Linked DNA regions of Plantactinospora sp. BC1. The protein of the gene in region 2 binds, or shares a complex with, the protein of the main gene of each other region. Links are inferred from orthologs where the notes say so. Each region holds a gene or a part of one and is shown on either strand. Other genes may lie near its edges. The genes, in order: rpmE and rpmJ.

The links.
Region 1: rpmJ (region 2) and rpmE share a complex: the UniProt entries of both Bacillus subtilis proteins name them as parts of the 50S ribosomal subunit. The link is inferred for Plantactinospora sp. BC1 from one-to-one orthologs.

Annotation. Positions count from the first base shown.
Region 1 is NZ_CP028158.1:4,701,967-4,712,738, reverse strand. The notes cover bases 4,802-7,608. They hold rpmE (50S ribosomal protein L31), read right to left. Parts: upstream 6,414-7,608; coding sequence 6,189-6,413; downstream 4,802-6,188. Other genes in these bases: C6361_RS20585 (RNA ligase), read left to right, coding at 6,647-7,608; prfA (peptide chain release factor 1), read right to left, coding at 4,995-6,083; C6361_RS20600 (GGDEF domain-containing protein), read left to right, coding at 4,802-4,964. Outside these bases: C6361_RS20620 (transglycosylase domain-containing protein), read right to left, coding at 1-701; C6361_RS20615 (phosphotyrosine protein phosphatase), read right to left, coding at 966-1,583; C6361_RS20610 (L-threonylcarbamoyladenylate synthase), read right to left, coding at 1,584-2,228; prmC (peptide chain release factor N(5)-glutamine methyltransferase), read right to left, coding at 2,288-3,229; more of C6361_RS20600, read left to right, coding at 3,405-4,801; more of C6361_RS20585, read left to right, coding at 7,609-7,753; C6361_RS20580 (AAA family ATPase), read left to right, coding at 7,813-8,712; C6361_RS20575 (phosphodiester glycosidase family protein), read right to left, coding at 8,941-10,772. UniProt on the Bacillus subtilis protein: Binds the 23S rRNA. While neither of the L31 paralogs is essential, this protein seems to function as the main L31 protein.
Region 2 is NZ_CP028158.1:6,028,219-6,039,041, forward strand. Bases 201-3,058 are described here. They hold rpmJ (50S ribosomal protein L36), read right to left. Parts: upstream 1,758-3,058; coding sequence 1,644-1,757; downstream 201-1,643. Other genes in these bases: rpsD (30S ribosomal protein S4), read right to left, coding at 201-532; rpsK (30S ribosomal protein S11), read right to left, coding at 549-956; rpsM (30S ribosomal protein S13), read right to left, coding at 1,043-1,423; infA (translation initiation factor IF-1), read right to left, coding at 1,885-2,106; C6361_RS26395 (DUF1707 domain-containing protein), read right to left, coding at 2,321-2,905. In the rest of the region: more of rpsD, read right to left, coding at 1-200; more of map, read right to left, coding at 3,059-3,815; C6361_RS26405 (adenylate kinase), read right to left, coding at 3,826-4,479; preprotein translocase subunit SecY, read right to left, coding at 4,480-5,811; rplO (50S ribosomal protein L15), read right to left, coding at 6,047-6,490; rpmD (50S ribosomal protein L30), read right to left, coding at 6,490-6,672; rpsE (30S ribosomal protein S5), read right to left, coding at 6,672-7,286; rplR (50S ribosomal protein L18), read right to left, coding at 7,318-7,695; rplF (50S ribosomal protein L6), read right to left, coding at 7,769-8,311; rpsH (30S ribosomal protein S8), read right to left, coding at 8,328-8,735; C6361_RS26445 (type Z 30S ribosomal protein S14), read right to left, coding at 8,890-9,075; rplE (50S ribosomal protein L5), read right to left, coding at 9,084-9,653; rplX (50S ribosomal protein L24), read right to left, coding at 9,650-9,964; rplN (50S ribosomal protein L14), read right to left, coding at 9,968-10,336; rpsQ (30S ribosomal protein S17), read right to left, coding at 10,450-10,731; rpmC (50S ribosomal protein L29), read right to left, coding at 10,728-10,823.

The DNA.
Region 1 (10,772 bases), 1.3 Mb from region 2 along the record:
GTCTCCGGCGAGCGGACCAGCCCGGCCAGCAGGGCCGCCTCGGCCAGGGTCAACTGCCCGGCCGGCTTGGAGAAGTACCGCTGGCTGGCGGCGGCGACGCCGTACGCCCCGGCACCGAAGTAGGCGATGTTCAGGTAGCGGCTGAGGATCTCGTCCTTGCTGAGCCGGCGCTCCAGCGCGAGCGCGTACCGCATCTCCTGGATCTTGCGGCCGGCGCTGGTTTCGGTCGCCTCGGCACGCTGTTTCGCGGTGAGTCCGGGGTCGCTCTTGAGCACGTTGCGGACGTACTGCATGGTCAGCGTCGAGGCGCCCTGCCGCACCTCGCCACCCACCCGGTTTGCCACGGCGGCCCGGAGCACACCCCTCAGGTCGACGCCGCCGTGCGAGTAGAAGCGGGCGTCCTCGGCCGCCACCGTCGCCTGCCGCATCACCTCGGCGACCTGGGACAGCGGCACGTTCGTCCGGTTCTCGTCGTAGAACGAGGTGATCGGGGTACGGCCGTCGGCGGCGAAGAGGTAGGAGCGCTGGGCGGTCGGCGGGGTACGCAGGTCCTGCGGCAGGTCCTCGTAGCGGGCGCCGATCGACTTGAGCCCCACCGCCGCCAGGACCGAGGCCGGCAGCGCGGCGGCGGCCAGGATCGTCCCGGCCAGGATTCCGGCCAGGGTCAGGGTCCAGAGCTGGTTCAGCCGCAGCCGGAGCATGCGGTACCTCCCGGGCGGGACACGATCGACGCGACCCGGACAAACGGCCGGGCTCGGGGACTCCGTCAGCCTGCCGGCTGATTTCGGGCGCCGCACCCGTTTCACGGCAAACCGGTTCAGATTCACAAGCCGGAGTGACCACGGCGGAATCTCCCCCGCCGCAGGGCGGGCCGCGCCCGCGTCAGGGCGGGCCGGGTCGCGTCAGAGCGGACCGTGCGCGGTTCAGGGCCGCCGCGTCGCCTCAGGGGCGGGCTGCGCCCCGGGTCAGGGCAGCAGGACGGCGGCGAGCGGCCGGACGGCGTCCTCGATCTCGTCGGCGACCCGGCTGAAACACTGGTCGCCCCGGCCCCACGGGTCGTCGAGGTCGTCGCCGGGCAGCGGGGACGACCCGCTCCGGGCCGCCGCCACCGCGGCCACCAGCGCGGTGCCCCGGGCGTAGACCGCGTCCGGGTCGGCCAGGTCGGCCGGAGGCAGGACCGCGGCGTCCACGGTGGGCAGCAGCCGGCCGAACTCGCCGAGCACGAAGGTGCGGTCGGCGGCGTCGGGACGCAGCGCCACCACGTATTCCTGCTGGTCGGCGGTTGCCGTCAACACCAGGTCGGCCGCGTCGATGTGCTCCGAGCGGAGCTTGCGGGCGCCGAAGTCGGCGACGTCCCCGCCCCGGGAGCGCACCTGGCGGGCGGCCGGCGGGTTCATCTCCTCACCCGCGTGCCAGCCGCCGGTGCCGGCGCTGTGGCTGTGCACCAGCCGGTCGGCGTCGTCCGCGTCGTCCGCACCCCGGCGGGCCAACCGTTCCCGTACGGCCAGCGCGAGCAGCCGCTCCGCCATCGGCGACCGGCAGATGTTGCCCAGGCAGACGTGCAGGACCGTGAACGGCGGCACTCAGGTCACCTGGCCCTGGATGTCCGGTACGACGTCACGGAGCTTCTCCAGCGGGATCGCGCCCTGGCGCAGCACCCGGGGCACCTCGCCGGTCACGTCGACGATGGTGCTCGGCACCGGCTCCGGACAGGGCCCGGCCTCCAGGTAGGCCCGCACCGCGTAGCCGAGCTGCTCGCGCGCCTCCTCGGCGGTCACCGCCGCCGGCTGGCCGGTCTTGTTCGCCGACGAGACGGCCATCGGCCCGGTCTCCCGGAGCACCTCCAGGGCGACCGGGTGCAGCGGCATCCGCACCGCGACCGTGCCGGCGGTGTCGCCGATGTCCCACTGGAGGCTGGGCGAGTGCTCGACGACGATCGTCAGCGCGCCGGGCCAGAACGCGTCGGCCAGGTCCCGGGCGGTGCTCGGCAGCATGAAGACCAGCCCGTCCAGCGTGCGCCGGGAGCCGACCAGCACCGGCGGCGGATGCTGCCGGTCCCGACCCTTCGCGTTGAGCAGCGCCTTGACGGCGTAGGGGGTGAACGCGTCCGCGCCGACCCCGTAGACCGTGTCGGTCGGGATCACGACCAGCTCGCCGTTCTTGACCGCCTCGACGGCCGCGGCGATGCCTCGGTCACGGTCCGCCAGCGACCGGCAGTCGTAGAGCATCACGAGGAGCCAGTCTGCCACGCCGGAGCGCCCACCGTGGCACGGGGACTTCCGGCCGGTTACGGGACGGCGTCGGCCCGGCGGGCGGTGGCGAAACGGGGCCGCCCGACCAGGTCGGGATGGTCCGCGATCTCGACGAACCGGCCGTCGGCACGCAGCAGCTCCGGAACCGCCGTGCCGTGCGTGTCGTCGTGCTCCACCCCGAAGACCCCGCCGGGGCGCAGCAGCCCGGCCGCCCGGTCGAGTACCAGCCGGATCACCGCCAGCCCGTCCGGGCCGCCGAAGACCGCGTCCGCCGGGTCGTGCCCGGCCACGTCCGGGGGTACCGGGGTGTCGTCCGGCACGTACGGCGGGTTGCAGAGCAGCACGTCCACCCGGCCGGCGTACCCGGCCAGCAGCTCCGGGTCGGCGACGTCCCCGGCCACCACCTCGATCGGCGGGTCGCCGGCAGCGGCCCGCTCGGCGGCGTTGCGGCGCAACCAGTCCAGCGCCGCCGCGGACCGCTCCACCGCGACCACCCGGGCCGCCGGCACCTCCCCGGCGACCGAGAGCGCGATCGCGCCGCTGCCGCTGCACAGGTCGACGACCAGCGGTCCCGCCCCGGCCGGGTCGCTGCCGGTCCCGGGTCCGCCGAGCCGCCGGGCCTGCTCGACGCCCCAGCCGGCCAGCAGTTCCGTCTCCGGCCGGGGCACGAAGACCCCGGGGCCGACCGCCAGCTCCAGGTAGCGGAACGCCGCCGAGCCGAGCAGGTACTGCAACGGCTCGTGCCGGGTACGCCGCTCGACCAGCTCCGTCAGCCGGTCGTACTGCTCGCCGGTGAGCGGCCCGGCCACGGCCAGCGCCCCGCGCGACACGCCGAGGACGTACGCCACCAGAAGCTCCGCCTCGGTCCTGGCCGGCCCGACGCCGGCCCGGGCCAGCGCGGACGTCGCCGCCGCGACCGCGACCGACGGTCGGGTCCGTTCTGTCGCTTCACGGGGATGCCGGGGAATACGCGTCACGACATAATCATGAAACGTCGGCCGGGAATCATCGCGTCGCGGGCGCGTTTCCGACCCGGATCGACTGGGTGCTCAGACCGGTCGAGCGTCCCCGGAGGGCACCGTGCCTCCGGGCGACCGGTCGGCTCCTCGACTTTCGCGGGGGTCTGGCTGGCGACGGCGATGGAGGTTGTGCGTGAGTTGGCTCGACCGGGTCGGTGACCGGGCCGAGGAGTTGAGACACGCCCGTTCCCTGATGGAGAGCAGCCGCTCCGCCGAGGCGTGCCTGGTCTTCGAACGCGTGCTCGACACCACCGACGACCCGTACTCCCGGGCCGAGGCGTTGCTCCAGCGACTCTCCGCGATCCTCAACCTGGGCCGCACCGCCGAGTACACCCGGGCGGTGGAGCAGGCGTTCGACGCCGCCCGGGACCTGCCCGACCCCTACCTGCACGGCCACCTGCACGCGCTGGCCGCGCTGGCCGCGCACAACCAGGGCGCGCTGGACCGCTGCGTCACCCACCTGGTCCGGGGCGCCCGGGCGCTCGGCTCGGTGGACGAGCCCGACCGGGAGACCGCCTGGGGCTGGCACGACCTGGCGATGGCCTACTCCTACCTCGGCTTCCACGGCTACGCGCTCGGCGCCATCGAGCGGGCCCGCCGGCTGGGGCTGGCCGTCGGCATCCCCGAGGAGACCTTCGCCGCACCCGGCATCCGGCTGCGCAACGCGGTCGCGCTGGACCACCACGGGGACAGCGACGGCTGCCTCCGGGTGCTCAGGGACGTCGGCGCCGACCTGGAACGCTTCGTCGGGGCCGGCACGGCGGGCCGGTTGCGGCCGAGCGGCCGGGCGGCGTACGGGTACGCGCTCGCCCGGCGGGCTGCCCTCGGCGCCACGACCGGCCGGTCGGCCGTACCCGAACTCGACCCCGACCGGCTGCTCCGCGACGGCGGGGACAGCGCGCGTACCCGGGACATGCGGCAGCTCGGCGGGGCGTGCCTGGCGATCGCCGCCGGCCGGCCCGCCGAGGCGCTGGCCCGGCTGGAGACGGTGCACGTCTCGGCCGAGACGCTGGGCGCGGCCGAGCACGCCCGGCTCTCCAGCCTGGCGTACGCCGGGGTCGGCGACCACGCGGCGGCGCACCGGGCCGACCGGTACGCGTTCCGGCTGGCGACCCAGCGCAACGACCGGCTCCGGGACGTCTACGTCGACGGCATCGCGGCCCGGATCGAGCACGAGGAGATGCGCCGGGAGGCGGTCCGGCACGAGGGCGAGGCGCTGACCGACCCGCTCACCGGGCTGCCGAACCGCCGCCGGTTGGAGCGGTACGTTGCCGGGATGGCCGGCCGGGGCGAACGGGCCGTGATCGGGGTCTGCGACCTCGACGGTTTCCGGGCGGTGAACACCGCGCACGGCCGGCACTGCGGCGACCTGGTGCTGCAACGGATCGCCGGAGTGATCAACCGGGTGATGCGGCGCGGCGACTTCGTGGCCCGGTACGGCGGCGACGAGTTCGTGGTGGTGCTGCCCGGCGCCGGGATGGCCGAGGCGGGTGAGGTGGGCCGGCGGATCAGCGCGGCGGTCGCCGCCGAGGACTGGGAGTCGATCGTCCCCGGCATCCGGGTCGGGGTGAGCGTCGGCTTCGCCGAGGTGCACGGCTCGGGCGCCGGGCCACGGGACGCGCTGCGCGCCGCCTTCGAGCTGGCCGCCGGGGAGCGACCGCAGGCCGCGACCGGGCCGGCGACGGCACGCTGAGCGGGTGCCGGCGGCGCCACCGGGCGCGGCTCAGCGGCGGGACAGCTCCGTCTCGCCGGCCAGCCGGGCCGAGCGGTCCGCCTCGGCGAGCGCGTCGAGCACCCCGTCCAGCTCACCGGCGAGCGCCAGGTCGAGGTTGTACGCCGTGTAGCCGATCCGGTGGTCGGTGATCCGGTTCTGCGGGAAGTTGTACGTCCGGATCCGCTCGGAGCGGTCGACGGTACGCACCTGGGAGCGGCGGGCGTCCGAGGCGGCGGCGTCGGCCTGCTCCTGCGCGTTGGCCAGCAGCCGGGCCCGGAGGATCCGCATCGCCTGTTCCCGGTTCTGCAACTGGGACTTCTCGTTCTGGCAGGAGACCACGATCCCGGTCGGCAGGTGGGTGATCCGCACCGCCGAGTCGGTGGTGTTCACCGACTGGCCGCCCGGCCCGGAGGAGCGGAACACGTCGATCCGCAACTCGTTCGGGTCGATGGTGACGTCGACGTCCTCGGCCTCCGGCAGCACCAGTACGCCGGCCGCGCTGGTGTGGATCCGCCCCTGCGACTCGGTGACCGGCACCCGCTGCACCCGGTGTACGCCGCCCTCCCACTTGAGCCGGGACCAGACCCCGTTGCCGCCCTCCGGTACCCCCTTGGCCTTGACCGCGAGCGAGACGTCCTTTACCCCGCCCAGGTCGGAGTCCTGCGCGTCGAGCACCTCGGTCGCCCAGCCGTGCCGTTCGGCGTAGCGCAGGTACATCCGGAGCAGGTCACCGGCGAAGAGCGCGGACTCCTCGCCGCCCTCGCCCGCCTTGATCTCCAGGATCACGTCCTTGGCGTCGTGCGGGTCGCGCGGGATCAGCAGCTCGGCGAGCCGGCCCTCCAGCGCGGGCAGCGTCTCGGCCAGCGACTCCGCCTCGGCCGCGAACGACGGCTCCTCGGCGGCGAGTTCGCGGGCGGCGGCGAGGTCGGCCCGGGCCTGCTCCAGCTCACCGGCGGCCTTGTGCAGCGGGGTCAGCTCGGCGAACCGTCGGCCCACCCGGCGGGCGGTGGCCTGGTCGGCGTGGATCGCCGGGTCGGCGAGGCGCCGTTCCAGCTCCGCGTACTCGTCGAGGAGCCGGGCCAGCCGGTCGCCGCTCATGCTCGTACTCCCTCTGCTCCGAACGCGGATGGTGGAAGGGACCGGGAAACGGCACGACGGCGCCCGCCCCCGGCGACGAACCGGAGGCGGGCGCCGTCGACGCGGCTACTTGCCCTTTTTGGCCTGAACCTTGGCGTACTTCTGCTGGAACTTGGCGACCCGGCCGGCGGTGTCGAGCACGCGCTGCTTGCCGGTGTAGAACGGGTGGCAGGCGCTGCAGGTCTCGACGTGGATCGAGCCGCCCTTCGCCGTGCTGCGGGTCGTGAAGGTGTTGCCGCACGAGCAGGTGACCTCGGTGGACACGTACTCGGGGTGGATGTTGGGCTTCATGTCGCCTCGGTCCTTTCGTGGGTGGTCGCCGGGTCGCCCTCGGCATCCGTCAGCCACGCCACGACACGGGTGTCGCGGAGCGATGGCGGACTCGGGCGGGAACCGGAACCGGTGGCCGACTGACCAGTGTGCCATGCCGGCTGGGCCGGCCCGAAATCGGGCTGCACACGTGATCCGTGACGGTTAACGTCACTGCTCCCTCTCGCATTCCCACCCCGCCGGAAGGCACACCCGTGGTCACCCCCGCGTCCGATTCCGCCCTGCTCGCCCCGGTCACCCGGCTCGCCGACGTCGTCGACCCGGCGGCGCTGGCCGCCGCGCTCGCCGACGGCCACGTCCGGGTCCAACGGCATCCGGAGCGACCGCTCGCGATCTACAACTACACCGAGGCGTGCACCTACGGCGGAATCTGGACACCGGTGACGGTCGCCTGTCGAGGGCTGATCGTGGACGAGTCGACCGAGGTGGTCGTGGCGCGGCCGTACCCGAAGTTCTTCAACCACGACCAGCCCGGCGCACCGGCGCTCCGGCCGGACGCACCGGCGGTGATCACGGACAAGGCCGACGGGAGCCTCGGCGTGCTGTACCCGGACGGCGTCGGCTTCGCGGTCGCCACCCGGGGCTCGTTCGCCTCCGACCAGGCCCGGCACGCCACCGCCGTGCTCCGCTCCCGCTACCCCGACTTCACCCCGCCGCCGGGGCGGACCGTGCTGGTCGAGATCGTCTACCCGGCGAACCGGATCGTGTTGGACTACGGCGGTCTGGACGACCTGGTGCTGCTCGGCACGGTGGAGATCGCCAGCGGGCGGAGTTCCGGTCCGGAGGCGGTGCCGGACTGGCCCGGTCCGGTGGTCGAGCGGCTGCCGCACCGCACCCTGGCCGAGGCGCTGGCCGCGCCCGCCCGGGACGGTCGGGAGGGGCTGGTGGTGCACTGGCCGGACAGCGACCAGCGGGTCAAGATCAAATATCCGGAGTACGTCCGGTTGCACCGGCTCACCTTCGGGCTCAACGCCCGGCTGGTCTGGGAGTACCTCGTCACCGGGCAGGACCTCGCGGCCCGGGTCGCGCCGCTGCCGGACGAGTTCCACCGCTGGGTCGACTCCGTCGTGGCCGACCTGACCGCGACCGTCGAGGCCCGGGCCGCGAAGATCGAGCAGGCGTACGGTGAGATCGTGGCCGAACTGCCCGCCGGATGGAGCCGACGCGACTTCGCCGAGCGGGCCGCCCGGCACCCGGAGCGCAGTTTCCTCTTCCTGCGCCTCGACGGCCGCGACTACCGTCCTCACCTCTGGCAGCAGGCCCGCCCGCCGGTCGAGTGGACGCCACAGCAGGCCGGGTGAACCCCCGACGTGCGGCCGCGAAGGATCATGATGGGTGCCGGGCGGAGCGAGGAGAGAGCATGACCCGACTGATCGTCACCCGCGGGCTGCCGGCCTCCGGGAAGACCACCTTCGCCCGGAAGCTGCAACCCGGCGTCGTCCGGGTCAACCGCGACGACCTGCGCCGGATGCTGCACGGCGAGCGGCTCTTCACCCAGTGGGCCGAGGGCCAGGTTACCGTCGTGCAGCGGGCCCAGGTCGAGGCGCTGCTCCGGGCGGGCGCGGACGTCTGCGTCGACGACACCAACCTGCGGTCCCGGACCGTGCGGGACTGGGCGCAGCTAGCCGCCCGGTTCGGCGCCGCCTTCGAGGTGCACGACTTCACCGACGTACCGGTGGACGAGTGCGTCCGCCGCGACGCCGAGCGACCCGAGCAGGACCGGGTCGGCGAGGAGGCAATCCGGCGACTGCACGAGCGCTACCTGGCCGGACGGGCCCTGCCGCTGCCGGTACCGACCGTCGAGCCGGGCGGGCCGGCGGCCGTCTACACCCCGCCGTCGGACGAGGTGCCGGAGATCGTACTGGTGGACATCGACGGCACGGTGGCGCTGATGGCGGGGCGCAGCCCGTACGACATGACCCGGGTCGGCGAGGACCTGCCCAACACCGCCGTCATCTCGGCGGTCCGGGCCATGCACGCGGCCGGCTACGGGGTGGTCTTCTGCACCGGACGGGACGCCTCCTGCCGGGAGCAGACGCAGCGGTGGCTGGCCGAGCACGTCGACGTGCCGTACCTGGCGCTGCACATGCGGGCCGTCGGCGACCAGCGCCGCGACTCGGTGGTCAAGCGGGAGATCTTCGACCGGGAGATCCGCGACCGCTACCGGGTGGTCGGGGTCTTCGACGACCGGATGCAGGTGGTCAAGATGTGGCGCGGCCTCGGCCTGACCGTCTTCCAGGTCGCCGAGGGCGACTTCTAGCCCGCAGTCCCGGTGCATCGGGTCGTCGACCTGGACGTCAGAGGCGCTACCCGGCGTCGGTAGCGCCTCTGACGTCCAGGTCGAGCCCGCGCGCCGCACGTGGCCCGATCCCGGTCGGACCCGGCGGATGGCGCGGCATCCGCAGGGCGGGTGGCGCGGCATCCGCAGGGCGGGTGGCGCGGCATCCGCAGGGCGGGTGCGTCGGGCTGGCGGCGGTGCCGCGCCGAACTAGCGGCGGGTGAGCGGGATGGTGGCCCGGGCGGTCGCCCCGTTGACGGTGACGGCGAGTTGGACAGCGTCGCCGGAACGCAGCCCGGTCAGCCGGCCGGTGGCCGGGTCGAACCAGGCGGCGTGCCACGGCCGCAGGCCGCGCACCGGTCCGATGTGCAGGTTCGCCGATCCGGACCAGTCGGCCGAGAGCGGAGCGGCGACCGGTACCTGCCGACCGCCGGGCTGGGTCACCGTGGCGGTGACCGGGACCGCCGAACCGGCCGGCAGGGTCGCCGGGGCGGCCAGGGTCAGCCGGTCCACGTGCGCCCGGGTCTGCGCGCTCACCCACTCCGGCCCCTCGGCCAGCGGGTCGCGCCGGGCCGCCGCCGCCTCGGCCGGGCTGACCGGGTCGACCCCGAACATCGTCCAGCCGCTGAACCCGCCCAGGTGCGGCGCGGTCGACGGGTTCTTGCCGGCGTTGCCGTTGATCAGGTACGGCACCCCGTCGACCCGTTCGGCGGAGAAGCTGCCGACGTGCGCGCCGACGAAGAGTGCGCCCTTGCCGGTCTCGCGCTGGAACTCGGCGAGCCACCGCTCCAGCAGTGCCGCCTCCTTGCGGTCGCCGAGCTGGCTCGCCCTGGCCGGTGTCGGGTCCCGGGGCGCGTGGTGCTCCACCAGCACCACCGAGCCGACGGCCGGGTCCCGGGCCGCACCGTCCAGGGCGGTACGCAGCGCGAGTACCTGCCCGAAGCCGCCGCCGCGCAGGCTGCCGGTGGAGGTGTCCAGGGTGACGAACCGGGTCCGGGTGCCGCCCCGGCGCGGGCTGTGGTCGAAGACCCGGTACGTCTCGCCGAAGACCGACCGGAAGTTCGTGATCGGGGCACCCATGATCTCGTGGTTCCCCGGCACGTAGTGGTACGGCAGCGTACCGCCCAACTCCTCGTCCAGGATCCGTTTGGCCAGCGCGAAGTCCTCCGGATAGGCGGTGTCCACGAAGTCCCCGTTGATCACCAGGAAGTCCGGCCGGGCGGCCTTCACCTCGCGGAGCGTACGGCGGGCCTGGGCGACCAGGTCGCTGTCCGGGTTCGCCGCCACGAACTGCGCGTCGGAGAGGACGGCGAAGCGCCAGGGCGCCCGGTCGACGGTGCCGTCGGTCAGCACCACCCGGTCGGTACGGAGCGGCTCGGCCGGCACCTCCACCTCGGCGGGTACCCGGGCGACGATGTCGTCGATCACCACCTCCCCGGTGTACGCCGCCGCCGCGTCGGTCTCGGCGACGTAGAACCGGCGGATCCGCACCGGATAGACCACTCCGGCCGGTACGGCGAGTTCGACGTACCGCCAGCCGGTCCAGTCCAGGTAGGGGCCGCGCAGTACGTGCTGCTGGTCGAGCGCGTCGTGCAGGTGCAGGCTGGGCCACTCGCCGTTCCCGTTGGCGTGGATCCACATCCCGAACGACTGCGGCTGCCCGGCCACCGGGATGTACGCGGGCGGGTCGGCGTACGCGGCGCGGGTGCCGGTGGACTGGCCGAAGTCGTACGCCAGCTTCAGGCCGGTGCCGGTGCGGCCCGGCACCGGGGTCGCCGAGCCGGTGGCCCGGGCGGCGCTGAACCGCCAGCTCGCCGCGTCGTCGAACATCGCCACCGGTACGTCGGTGAGCCCGACCGTCACCGGCAGCACGGTGCTGGCCGCGCCGACCCGTACCGTCACCAGCCCGGCACCACTGTCCACTCTGGCCTTCACCGCGAGGGTGCCGTCGGCGGCCGGGGTGACCTCCAGCAGCTCCCGGTCGTAGTCCAGGCGCAGGTCGGCCGCGTCGATCGGCGCGGTGTTCCCCTCGGCGTCGTAGC
Region 2 (10,823 bases):
TGGGGATCGCCTCCAGCCAGGCCGGCACCGTCTTCGAGCCGGCCTCGGCCTGCGCCACGATGAACGGCGTCAGCTCCTTGGACTTGGCCCGGACCTCGACGATGTCGTGCTCCTTCACCCGGTACGACGGGATGTCGACCTTGCGGCCGTTCACCGTCAGGTGGCCGTGCTTGACGAGCTGCCGCGCGTGGTCGCGCGACTTCGCCAGGCCGGCCCGGTAGATCACGTTGTCGAGCCGCGACTCCAGGATCTGGAGGAGGATCTCGCCGGTCTTGCCCTTCTTGGCGACGGCCTCCTCGTAGTACCCCCGGAACTGCTTCTCCAGGACGCCGTAGACGCGGCGGGCCTTCTGCTTCTCACGGAGCTGGAGCAGGTACTCCGTCTCCTTGGTGCGGCCCCGGCCGTGCTGCCCGGGCGGGAACGGCCGGGACTCGAACGGGCACTTCGGGCCATCGCACTTGCTGCCCTTGAGGAACAGCTTCATCTTCTCCCGACGGCAACGGCGGCAGTCGGCACCGGTGTAACGAGCCATGTTCTTCGTCTACCTCTCAGACCCGACGACGCTTCGGCGGACGGCACCCGTTGTGCGGCTGCGGCGTGACGTCGGCGATCTGGCCGACCTCCAGGCCAACGGCCTGCAGCGAACGGATGGCGGTCTCCCGGCCGGAACCGGGGCCCTTGACGAACACGTCGACCTTGCGCATGCCGTGCTCCATGGCCCGGCGCGCGGCGGCCTCGGCGGCGAGCTGCGCGGCGAACGGAGTCGACTTGCGGGAACCCTTGAAGCCCACCTGGCCGGCGGAGGCCCAGGAGATGACGGCACCGGTCGGGTCCGTGATGGAGACGATGGTGTTGTTGAACGTGCTCTTGATGTGCGCCTGCCCGTGGGCGACGTTCTTGCGTTCCTTGCGCCGGACCTTCTTTACGGCGGCCCCGGCGCGAGCCTTCGGTGGCATGAGTCTGTGCGCTCCTAGTTGACTTTCCGGATCGGGTCGGAGTCCGGCCTACCTCGGTGGAGATCGACCCGAATTCCGGTTCAGCTCTACTTCTTGCCGGGCTTCTTCTTGCCGGCGACGGTCCGCTTCGGGCCCTTCCGGGTCCGGGCGTTGGTACGGGTCCGCTGACCACGGACGGGCAGACCCCGGCGGTGCCGGATGCCCGCGTAGCAGCCGATCTCGACCTTGCGGCGGATGTCAGCGGCGACCTCGCGGCGCAGGTCGCCTTCTACCTTGTAGTTCGCCTCGATGTGGTTCCGGAGCTGGACCAGCTCCTCGTCCGTGAGGTCCTTGGCGCGCTTGTCGGGGGAGATGCCGGTGGCGGCGAGCGTCTCGACCGCGCGGGTCCGACCGACCCCGAAAATGTAGGTGAGCGCGATCTCCAGCCGCTTCTCGCGGGGGAGATCGACGCCGGCTAGCCGTGCCATGTGCGGGCGTACTCCTCGGATTCTTTCGCGGAGGTCTGTACCCGCCCCATCCCGCCTGCCCAAACCTGCGGGCCCCGGCCTCCGACCGGGGGTCGGCCACGACTGCGTTCTCGCTGGGCGATCTCGCGCTCGCGGCTGGGACGAGCTTGTGTTGTTGTACGGAATCTGCGGTCGGGACGCACCGTCGACGCCGCCGGCACGCACCGGCGGCGGCTGCGGATCAGCCCTGACGCTGCTTGTGGCGCGGGTCGGTGCAGATGACCATGACCCGGCCGTGCCGGCGGATCACCCGGCACTTGTTGCAGATCCTCTTGACGCTCGGCTTGACCTTCACGGTTGCCTTACTTTCCCATCTGTGCCCGGCAGCGCGCTGACGCCGTCGAGTCTTGAGGACGGACACGGACACCCGGCCGTCGTCAGAGAGTGCACGTGCCCCGGACCCGCGAACGGTCCGGCGACGTTCACTTGTAGCGGTAGACGATGCGCCCTCGGGTCAGGTCGTACGGCGACAACTCGACGACGACCCGGTCCTCGGGCAGGATGCGGATGTAGTGCTGCCGCATCTTGCCGCTGATGTGAGCCAGCACCTTGTGGCCGTTGGCGAGTTCCACCCGGAACATGGCGTTCGGGAGTGGCTCGATCACTCGGCCCTCGATCTCGATGGCTCCGTCTTTTTTCGGCATGTCCTCCGCTGTCCTGACGTCGGTTACTCCGGACGGCTCACAACGCCTTTCCCGGATGGAGAACATCCGAGCCAGCCGCGGCTCCGGCCCCACCGAAGCGCGGGTGGGCATGCCGGAGTGGACGCTGTGCGCCGATCAGCCAGTGTACGCGCGCCCGCACGCCAGCGCCAACCCGGGGACTCCCGGGTGGTCGGATCGGACGAACGCGACTATATCAGGCGGGTTCCCCCTGGCCGGCCTGTTCGTCCCGGCGGCGTTTCCGCTCCTCGATCCGGGCCCGCTTCTCGATCTTCGCCCGCTCCCTCGCGGCCTGCTTCGCCGCCTGCTTGGCGGCCCAGCGCTGCGGCTCACCCTTCGCCAGCCCGGTGACCGTGCCGACCAGCAGCACCGCGCCCAGCGGGCCCGCCACCCAACCCGGCCAGAAGTAGAGGAAGTCGGTCGCCAGCACCGAGGTGACCGCCCAGATCGCGACCACCAGGCCGACCAGGCCGAAATAGCCGTCCCAGGTGTCGGCCAGCCAGGCCCGGGTGGCGCCCGGATAGCGGCCGTCGGGTCCGGGACGGAACACCGCGGGCTTCGGGTCGGTCGGCACCAGCTGGGCCTGGTCGACCGGCACCGTACCCGGCAGGTCGGTGAGCAGCCCGTCGAGGTCGGCGTAGGTCTTCGCGGCGTACGCCCGCTGGAGCCGGTCGTCGTACTCGCCCAGGTCGAGACGGCCCTCGTTCAGGGCCTGCCGGAGCTGGTCGGCCACGGCCGTGCGATCGGAGTCCGCAGCGCGCATCTGGTCCCGCCGGTCCATGACTACGAGGATGCCACCACGGGTCCAGCCCGCCCACTCCTCGAACGGGCTGGGGCCGTCAGCCGGGGGACGACGTGGCCGGCTCCCGGGCGGTGACCAGGTCACCGAGCCGGGCCCGACCGCCGTCCGGAGCGGTCAGCACCCAGACGCCGTCGTCCAGCAGCGCCATCGTGTGCTCGACGTGTGCGGCGATCGACCCGTCCCGGGTGATCACCGTCCAGCCGTCGTCCAGCTCCACCGTCCGGGGCGAGCCCAGGGTCACCATCGGCTCGATCGCCAGCGCCATCCCCGGCACCAGCCGGGGGCCACGCCCGGGCCGGCCGTGGTTGAGCACGTGCGGGTCCTGGTGCATCTCGGTGCCGATGCCGTGCCCGCCGTACCCCTCGACGATGCCGTACCGGCCGGCGGCCCGGACCGCCCGCTCCACCGCGTACGAGATGTCGGTCAGCCGGCCACGACCGCTGAGCATGCCGCGCGCCGCGGCCCGGATCCCCGCCCACATCGCGTCCTCGGCGGCCTCGGCCATCCGGAGCAGTTCCGGACGGACCTCGCCGACCCCGACCGTGATCGCGGCGTCGCCGTGCCAGCCGTCGAGGATCGCCCCGCAGTCGATGGAGATCAGGTCGCCGTCCCGGAGCACCTGGGTCGGCGCCGGGATGGCGTGCACGATCTGCTCGTTGACCGAGGAGCAGATCGAGGCCGGATAACCGTGGTAGCCCTTGAACGAGGGGGTGCCGCCGGCCTCCCGGATCACCGACTCGGCGATCGCGTCGAGATCGGCGGTGGAGACGCCGGGAGCCACGGCCGCGCGCATCCGCTCCAGGGCCGCCGCGACGACGAGCCCGGCAGCCCGCATCAGCTCGATCTGCTCCGGGGTCTTCAGCTGGATGTCCAGCTGGGGTCGGCGCATGGTGCCCAGCCTATCCGCCGTACGACCGCAGGGCGTCGATAGCCCGGACGGTGACGTCCTCCACCGGCCCGGTGGCGTCGATCCCGACCAGCTTGCCCTGCGCGCCGTAGTAGTCGATCAACGGTGCGGTCTTGCTGGCGTACTCACGCAGCCGCTCGGCGATCGTCTCCGCCTTGTCGTCGTCCCGCTGGAACAGCTCACCGCCACACCGGTCACAGACGCCCGCCACCGAGGGGGCGTCGAACTCGATGTGCCAGACCTTCTCGCAGCCCCGGCAGGTACGCCGGCCGGAGAGCCGCCGGATGACCTCGTCGTCGTCGACGACCAGCTCCATGACCAGATCCAGGGCGGTGCCCAGATCGGCGAGCAGCTTGTCCAGCGCCGCGGCCTGCGGGGTCGTCCGAGGGAATCCGTCCAGCAGGAAGCCCTCGGCCGCGTCCGGGCGGGCGAGCCGGTCCCGGACCATGTTGATCGTCACCTCGTCGGGCACCAGCTTGCCGGCGTCCATGTAACGCTTCGCCTCGACACCGAGTGGGGTGCCCTGCGACACGTTGGCCCGGAAGATGTCCCCTGTCGAGATCTTGGGCACGGCGAGGTGGGCGGCGATGAACTCGGCCTGGGTCCCCTTGCCCGCCCCGGGGGGACCGACCAGAACGAGTCGCATCTACCGCAGGAACCCTTCGTAGTTCCGCTGCATGAGCTGGCTCTCGATCTGCTTCACGGTCTCCAGCCCGACACCGACCATGATCAGCACCGCGACGCCGCCGAACGGGAAGTTCTGGTACTGCTGGCTGTCCAGCCAGATGAAGAAGAAGTTCGGCAGGATCGAGATCAGGCCCAGGTAGAGCGCACCGGGGAGGGTGATCCGGCTCAGGATGAAGTCCAGGTAGTCGGCGGTCGGCTTGCCCGGCCGGATGCCCGGGACGAACCCGCCGTACTTCTTCATGTTGTCCGCGACCTCGGTCGGGTTGAACGTGATCGAGACGTAGAAGTACGTGAAGAAGATGATCAGCAGGAAGTAGACGCTGATGTAGGTCGGGCTGTCCGGCTGCACCAGGTGGTTCTGCACCCAGGTCTGCCAGTTGTTCAGGTTGTTCTGGTCGAAGAACTGGAGCAGCAGCGACGGCAGGTAGAGCAGCGACGACGCGAAGATGACCGGGATCACACCCGCCTGGTTCACCTTCAGCGGGATGTAGGTGGAGGTGCCGCCGTACATCCGCCGGCCGATCATGCGCTTGGCGTACTGCACCGGGATGCGGCGCTGGGCCTGCTCAATGAAGACGACCGCGGTGATGACCACCAGGACCAGGACCAGGACCAGGCCGAACATGCCCCAGCCCTTGTTGTTCTTGATGGTCCAGCCCTCGCTGGGCAGCCGGGCGGCGATCGAGGTGAAGATCAGCACCGACATGCCGTTGCCGACGCCGCGGTCGGTGATCAGCTCGCCGAGCCACATCACGACACCGGTACCGGCGGTCATCGTGATCACCAGGACGGTCACGGTCAGCCAGGTCGGCAGGCCGGTGCCCTCCGGGATGATCGGGAACTCCTGGCACATCCCGTTGAAGAGCTGGCCGGAACGGGCCAGCGCCACGAACGCCGAGGCCTGCAGGATGCCCAGGCCGAGGGTGAGGTAACGGGTGTACTGCGTGATCTTCGCCTGACCGGCCTGGCCCTCCTTGCGGAGCTGCTCCAACCGCGGGATGACCACGGTGAGCAGCTGCAGGATGATCGAGGCGGTGATGTAGGGCATGATGCCCAGCGCGAAGACCGACAGCGAGAGCAGCGCGCCGCCGGAGAAGAGGTTGAGCAGGTTGAAGACGCCGTTGCCCTCACCCGACTCCATGGTCTGGATGCACTGCTGCACGTTGCCGTAGGAGACGCCCGGGCTGGGCAGCGTCGCACCGAGCCGGTAGACCGCGATGATGCCTACTGTGAACAGCAGCTTCTTGCGCAGGTCAGGCGTGCGGAACGCACTGAGAAAGGCGGAGAGCAACTTCTTCCTCCTGCGCGAGGCGGCCGCCGGTGGTTCATGGCGGGACGGGGTGGTTGTCGGGCGATCGACCCGATACCCATAGCTGGGATCGGACTCTAACAGTCCGGCGCGCTCCCGGGCAGATCCACCCGGAGAACATTCACCGTTTCCGATGTTAACGGGATCGATGGACCCCTAGTAGGTCAGGGCGCCCGCCAGTTGCCATCAACTGGGCGAGCGCCTCGACCGCGACGTCCTACAGCTCCGTCACCGAGCCGCCGGCAGCGGTGATCTTCTCCTTGGCCGACGCGCTGAACGCGTGCGCCGACACCTGGAGGGCGACCCCGCCCAGCTCCCCGGTACCGAGAACCTTCACCGGCTGGCCCTTGCGGACGGCGCCGGCCTGAACCAGCTCCTGCGGACCGACCTGGCCGCCCTCCGGGAACAGCTCGGCGAGCCGGTCCAGGTTGACCACCTGGAACACGACCTTGAACTTGTTCTTGAAGCCCTTCAGCTTCGGCAGCCGCATGTGGATGGGCATCTGCCCACCCTCGAACGCCGCCGAGATGTTCTTCCGGGCCTTGGAACCCTTGGTACCGCGACCGGCGGTCTTCCCCTTCGAGCCCTCACCGCGACCCACCCGGGTCTTCTCGGTCTTCGCTCCGGGGGCCGGGCGCAGGTGGTGGACCTTGATCGTCATTACTCGACCTCCTCGACCTTCACGAGGTGGCTCACGGTGAAGATCATGCCCCGAATCTCGGGGCGGTCCTCCTTGACCACCACGTCGTTGATCCGCTTGAGACCGAGCGACCGCAGCGACTCGCGCTGGTTGTGCTTGGTCCCGATGCCGGACCGGACCTGGGTCACCTTCAGGCGTGCCATCAGGCCGTCACCCCCGCCTGGGCCGCCAGCATGGCGGCCGGGGCGACGTCCTCGACCGGCAGGCCCCGACGCTTCGCGACCGCCTCCGGCGACTCCAGCCCCTTCAGGGCCGCCACCGTGGCGTGCACGATGTTGATCGGGTTGGACGAGCCGAGGCTCTTGGAGAGCACGTCGTGGATGCCCGCGCACTCCAGTACGGCCCGGACCGGACCACCGGCGATGACACCCGTACCGGCGCTGGCCGGCTTGAGCAGCACCACACCGGCGGCGTCCTCGCCCGTGACCGGGTGCGGGATCGAGGCACCGATCCGGGGCACCTTGAAGAAGTGCTTCTTGGCCTCCTCGACACCCTTGGCGATCGCCGCGGGCACCTCCTTGGCCTTTCCGTAGCCCACCCCGACCGTGCCGTCGCCGTCGCCGACGATCACCAGGGCGGTGAAGCTGAAGCGACGACCACCCTTCACGACCTTGGCAACCCGGTTGATGGCGACGACCCGCTCAAGATGCGGCGTCTTCTCGGCGGGCGCGTTTCCGCGACCGCCCTCACGGCGGTTGTCGCGGCGACCACCCTCGTTGCCACCGGACCCGCCGCCACGGCGCTGTTGACCTGGCATCAGCAGCCTTCCTTTCTCCTCGTGACGGGGTTTAGAACTCGAGCCCGGCTTCGCGGGCCGCGTCGGCCAGCGCGGCGATCCGCCCCGCGTACTGGTTGCCACCGCGGTCGAAGACGACCTTGGAGATCCCGGCGGCCTTGGCCCGCTCGGCGACGAGCGCGCCGACCTTGCCGGCCAGGGCGCTCTTGTCGCCCTCGGCACCCCGGATCGACTCGTCCATGGTCGAGGCGTAGACCAGCGTGTGGCCCCTGCCGTCGTCCACGATCTGCGCGGTGATGTGCCGCAGCGAGCGGGTGACCACGAGACGCGGCCGCTCGGCGGTGCCGGTGACGGTCTTGCGGACCCGGAAGTGCCGACGCGCCCGCCCGATGGCGCGCTTGGCGGCGACCCCGCGGCGACGCTTGAGCAGTGTGGCGGTCACTTCTTACCTGCCTTTCTCCCAGCCTCGCGGCCGGCGGATGCCCTCGCCCTACCGTTGGCGGTCACTTCTTGCCCGCCTTTCCGGCCTTGCGGCGGATGACCTCGCCCTGGTACTTGACGCCCTTGCCCTTGTACGGCTCCGGCGGACGAATCTTCCGGATGTTGGCGGCGACCTCGCCGACCTGCTGCTTGTCGATGCCGGCCACGTGGAACAGGGTGGGCCGCTCGACGGTGAAGGTGATCCCGGCCGGGGCCTTCACCTGCACCGGGTGCGAGAACCCGAGCGCGAACTCCAGGTCGCTGCCCTTGGCGGTGACCCGGTAACCCGTGCCGGCGATCTCCAGGGTCTTGCGGTAGCCCTCGGTCACACCGACGATCATGTTCGCCACCAGGGTACGGCTCAGGCCGTGCAGCTCCTTGGCCTTGCGCTCGTCGTTCGGCCGGTTGACGTGCAGCTCGCCGTCCTCGCCCCGCTCGGCCGTGATCGGCTCGGCCAGGGTGTGCGACAGCTCGCCCTTCGGCCCCTTGACCTTGACGGTCGAGCCGTCGATGGTCACCTCGACGCCGGAGGGCACCGGGATCGACTTACGTCCAATACGCGACATTTCTCTCTGTCTCCCGTTACCAGACGAAGGCGAGGACTTCCCCGCCAACGCTCCGCTTGCGGGCCTGCCGGTCGGTCAGCAGCCCCTGGGACGTCGAAATGATCGCCACGCCCAGTCCACCGAGCACCCGCGGGAGCCCGTCCGACTTGGCGTACACCCGGAGGCCGGGCTTGGACACGCGCTTGATGCCGGCCAGGCTCCGCTCCCGGTTCTGGCCGTACTTCAGCTCGACGACCAGTCGCTTGCCGACGACGCCCTCCTCGGGCTCCTCGACAGCCCAGGTGGCGATGTAGCCCTCGGACTTGAGGACCTCGGCGATGTTCGCCTTGATCTTCGAGTAGGGCATCGTCACCCGGTCGTGGTACGCCTGGTTGGCATTACGCAGACGCGTCAGCATGTCTGCGATCGGGTCGGTCATCGTCATGGATCTCGTCAGCCTTTCTCGCCGGGGTTCCCGGGGCAGTGGCCCGGGCCTACGGCGTTGCGATCCTCGCCCCGGATATCGGTCGGGACGTGGCTGGGCCCAAAGCGGGTGGCGTCGCGGTCCTCGCTCCGCCACCCACGGATGGGGCGCAGTGTCACCAGGAAGCCTTCGACACGCCGGGCAGCTCACCGCGGTGGGCCATCTCCCGGATGCAGACCCGGCAGAGGCCGAACTTGCGGTAGACCGCCTTCGGCCGCCCGCAACGCTGGCAGCGGGTGTACGCGCGAACCGAGAACTTCGGCTTCGCGGCGGCCTTGAGGATCAGCGCCTTCTTCGCCATATCAGTCCTCAGTTCTCCTTGAACGGGAAGCCCAGGAGCTTGAGCAGCGCCCGGCCCTCGTCGTCGGTCTTGGCGGTGGTCACCACCGTGATGTCCATGCCCCGTACGCGGTCGATCCGGTCCTGGTCGATCTCGTGGAACACCGACTGCTCGGTCAGGCCGAACGTGTAGTTGCCGTTCCCGTCGAGCTTGCGCCCGTCCAGACCGCGGAAGTCCCGGATCCGGGGCAGCGCGATGGAGAGGAGCCGGTCCAGGAACTCCCACATCCGGTCGCCGCGCAGGGTCACCTTCGCACCGATCGGCATGCCCTCGCGGAGCTTGAACTGCGCGATGGACTTGCGGGCCCGGCGGACCTGCGGCTTCTGGCCGGAGATGGTGGCCAGGTCGCGTACGGCGCCGTCGATCAGCTTCGCGTCCCGGGCCGCCTCGCCGACACCCATGTTGACGACGATCTTGACCAGTCCGGGCACCTGCATCGGGTTGCCGTACTGGAACTGCTCGCGGAGCTGCCCCACGATCTCTTCGCGGTACCGCTGCTTGAGCCGGGGCAGCGTCTTGGTCTCGGTTGCCGTCATCACAGGTCCTTACCGGTGCTACGCGCGATGCGGACCTTCTGGCCGCCCTCGTCGATCCGGTACCCGACCCGCGTCGGGTTGCCGTCGGAGTCCACGACCATCACGTTCGAGACGTGGATCGCGGCCTCCTGCGTGACGATGCCGCCGGTCTTCGCCCCGCGCTGGGTGGTGCGGATGCGGGTGTGCTTCTTGACCCGGTTCACGCCCTCGACCAGGACCTTGTCCTGCCGCGGGTAGGCCGCGATGACCTTGCCCTTGGCACCCTTGTCCTTGCCGGCGATGACGATGACTGTGTCGCCCTTCTTGACCTTCACGGTTTACAACACCTCCGGCGCGAGCGAGATGATTTTCATGAACCGCTTGTCCCGCAGCTCACGGCCAACCGGGCCAAAGATACGGGTACCTCGTGGGTCGCCACCATCCTTGATGATCACGGCCGCGTTCTCGTCGAATCGGATGTACGAGCCGTCCGGCCGCCGCTTCTCCTTGGCGGTGCGGACGACGACCGCCTTGACGACGTCGCCCTTCTTCACACCGGCACCGGGAATGGCGTCCTTGACCGTGGCCACGATGACGTCGCCGATGCCCGCGTAGCGCCGACCGGAGCCACCGAGCACCCGGATGCACAGGATCTCCCGGGCACCCGTGTTGTCGGCGACGCGCAGTCGCGACTCCTGCTGAATCACGTCTATCTCCTATGTCTGCCAGTTCTCAGCCGGCGGTTCATCCGGCCTGCCTTCGTCGACCGAAGTACCGTGCCGGCTGAGCTTGGCGGAACCCTGAGCCTGCGGTACGGCTCTTACTTGGCCTTCTCGAGGATCTCCACAACCCGCCACCGCTTGGTGGCGGAGAGCGGACGGGTCTCCATGAGCAACACCCGGTCGCCCACGCCGCACGCGTTCTGCTCGTCGTGCGCCTTCAGCTTGCTGGTGCGGCGCATGACCTTGCCGTACAGCGCGTGCTTGACCCGGTCCTCGACCTCGACGACCACGGTCTTTTCCATCTTGTCGCTCACCACGAGGCCCTCCCGGACCTTGCGCTGAGCCCGCGCCTGCGCGGTGGTGGTGGTCTCGTCACTCATGATGCAGTCACCTCAGTCGGCGCGGCCGAAAGCCCAAGCTCACGCTCACGCATGATCGTGTAGATCCGGGCGATCTCCCGGCGGATGACCTG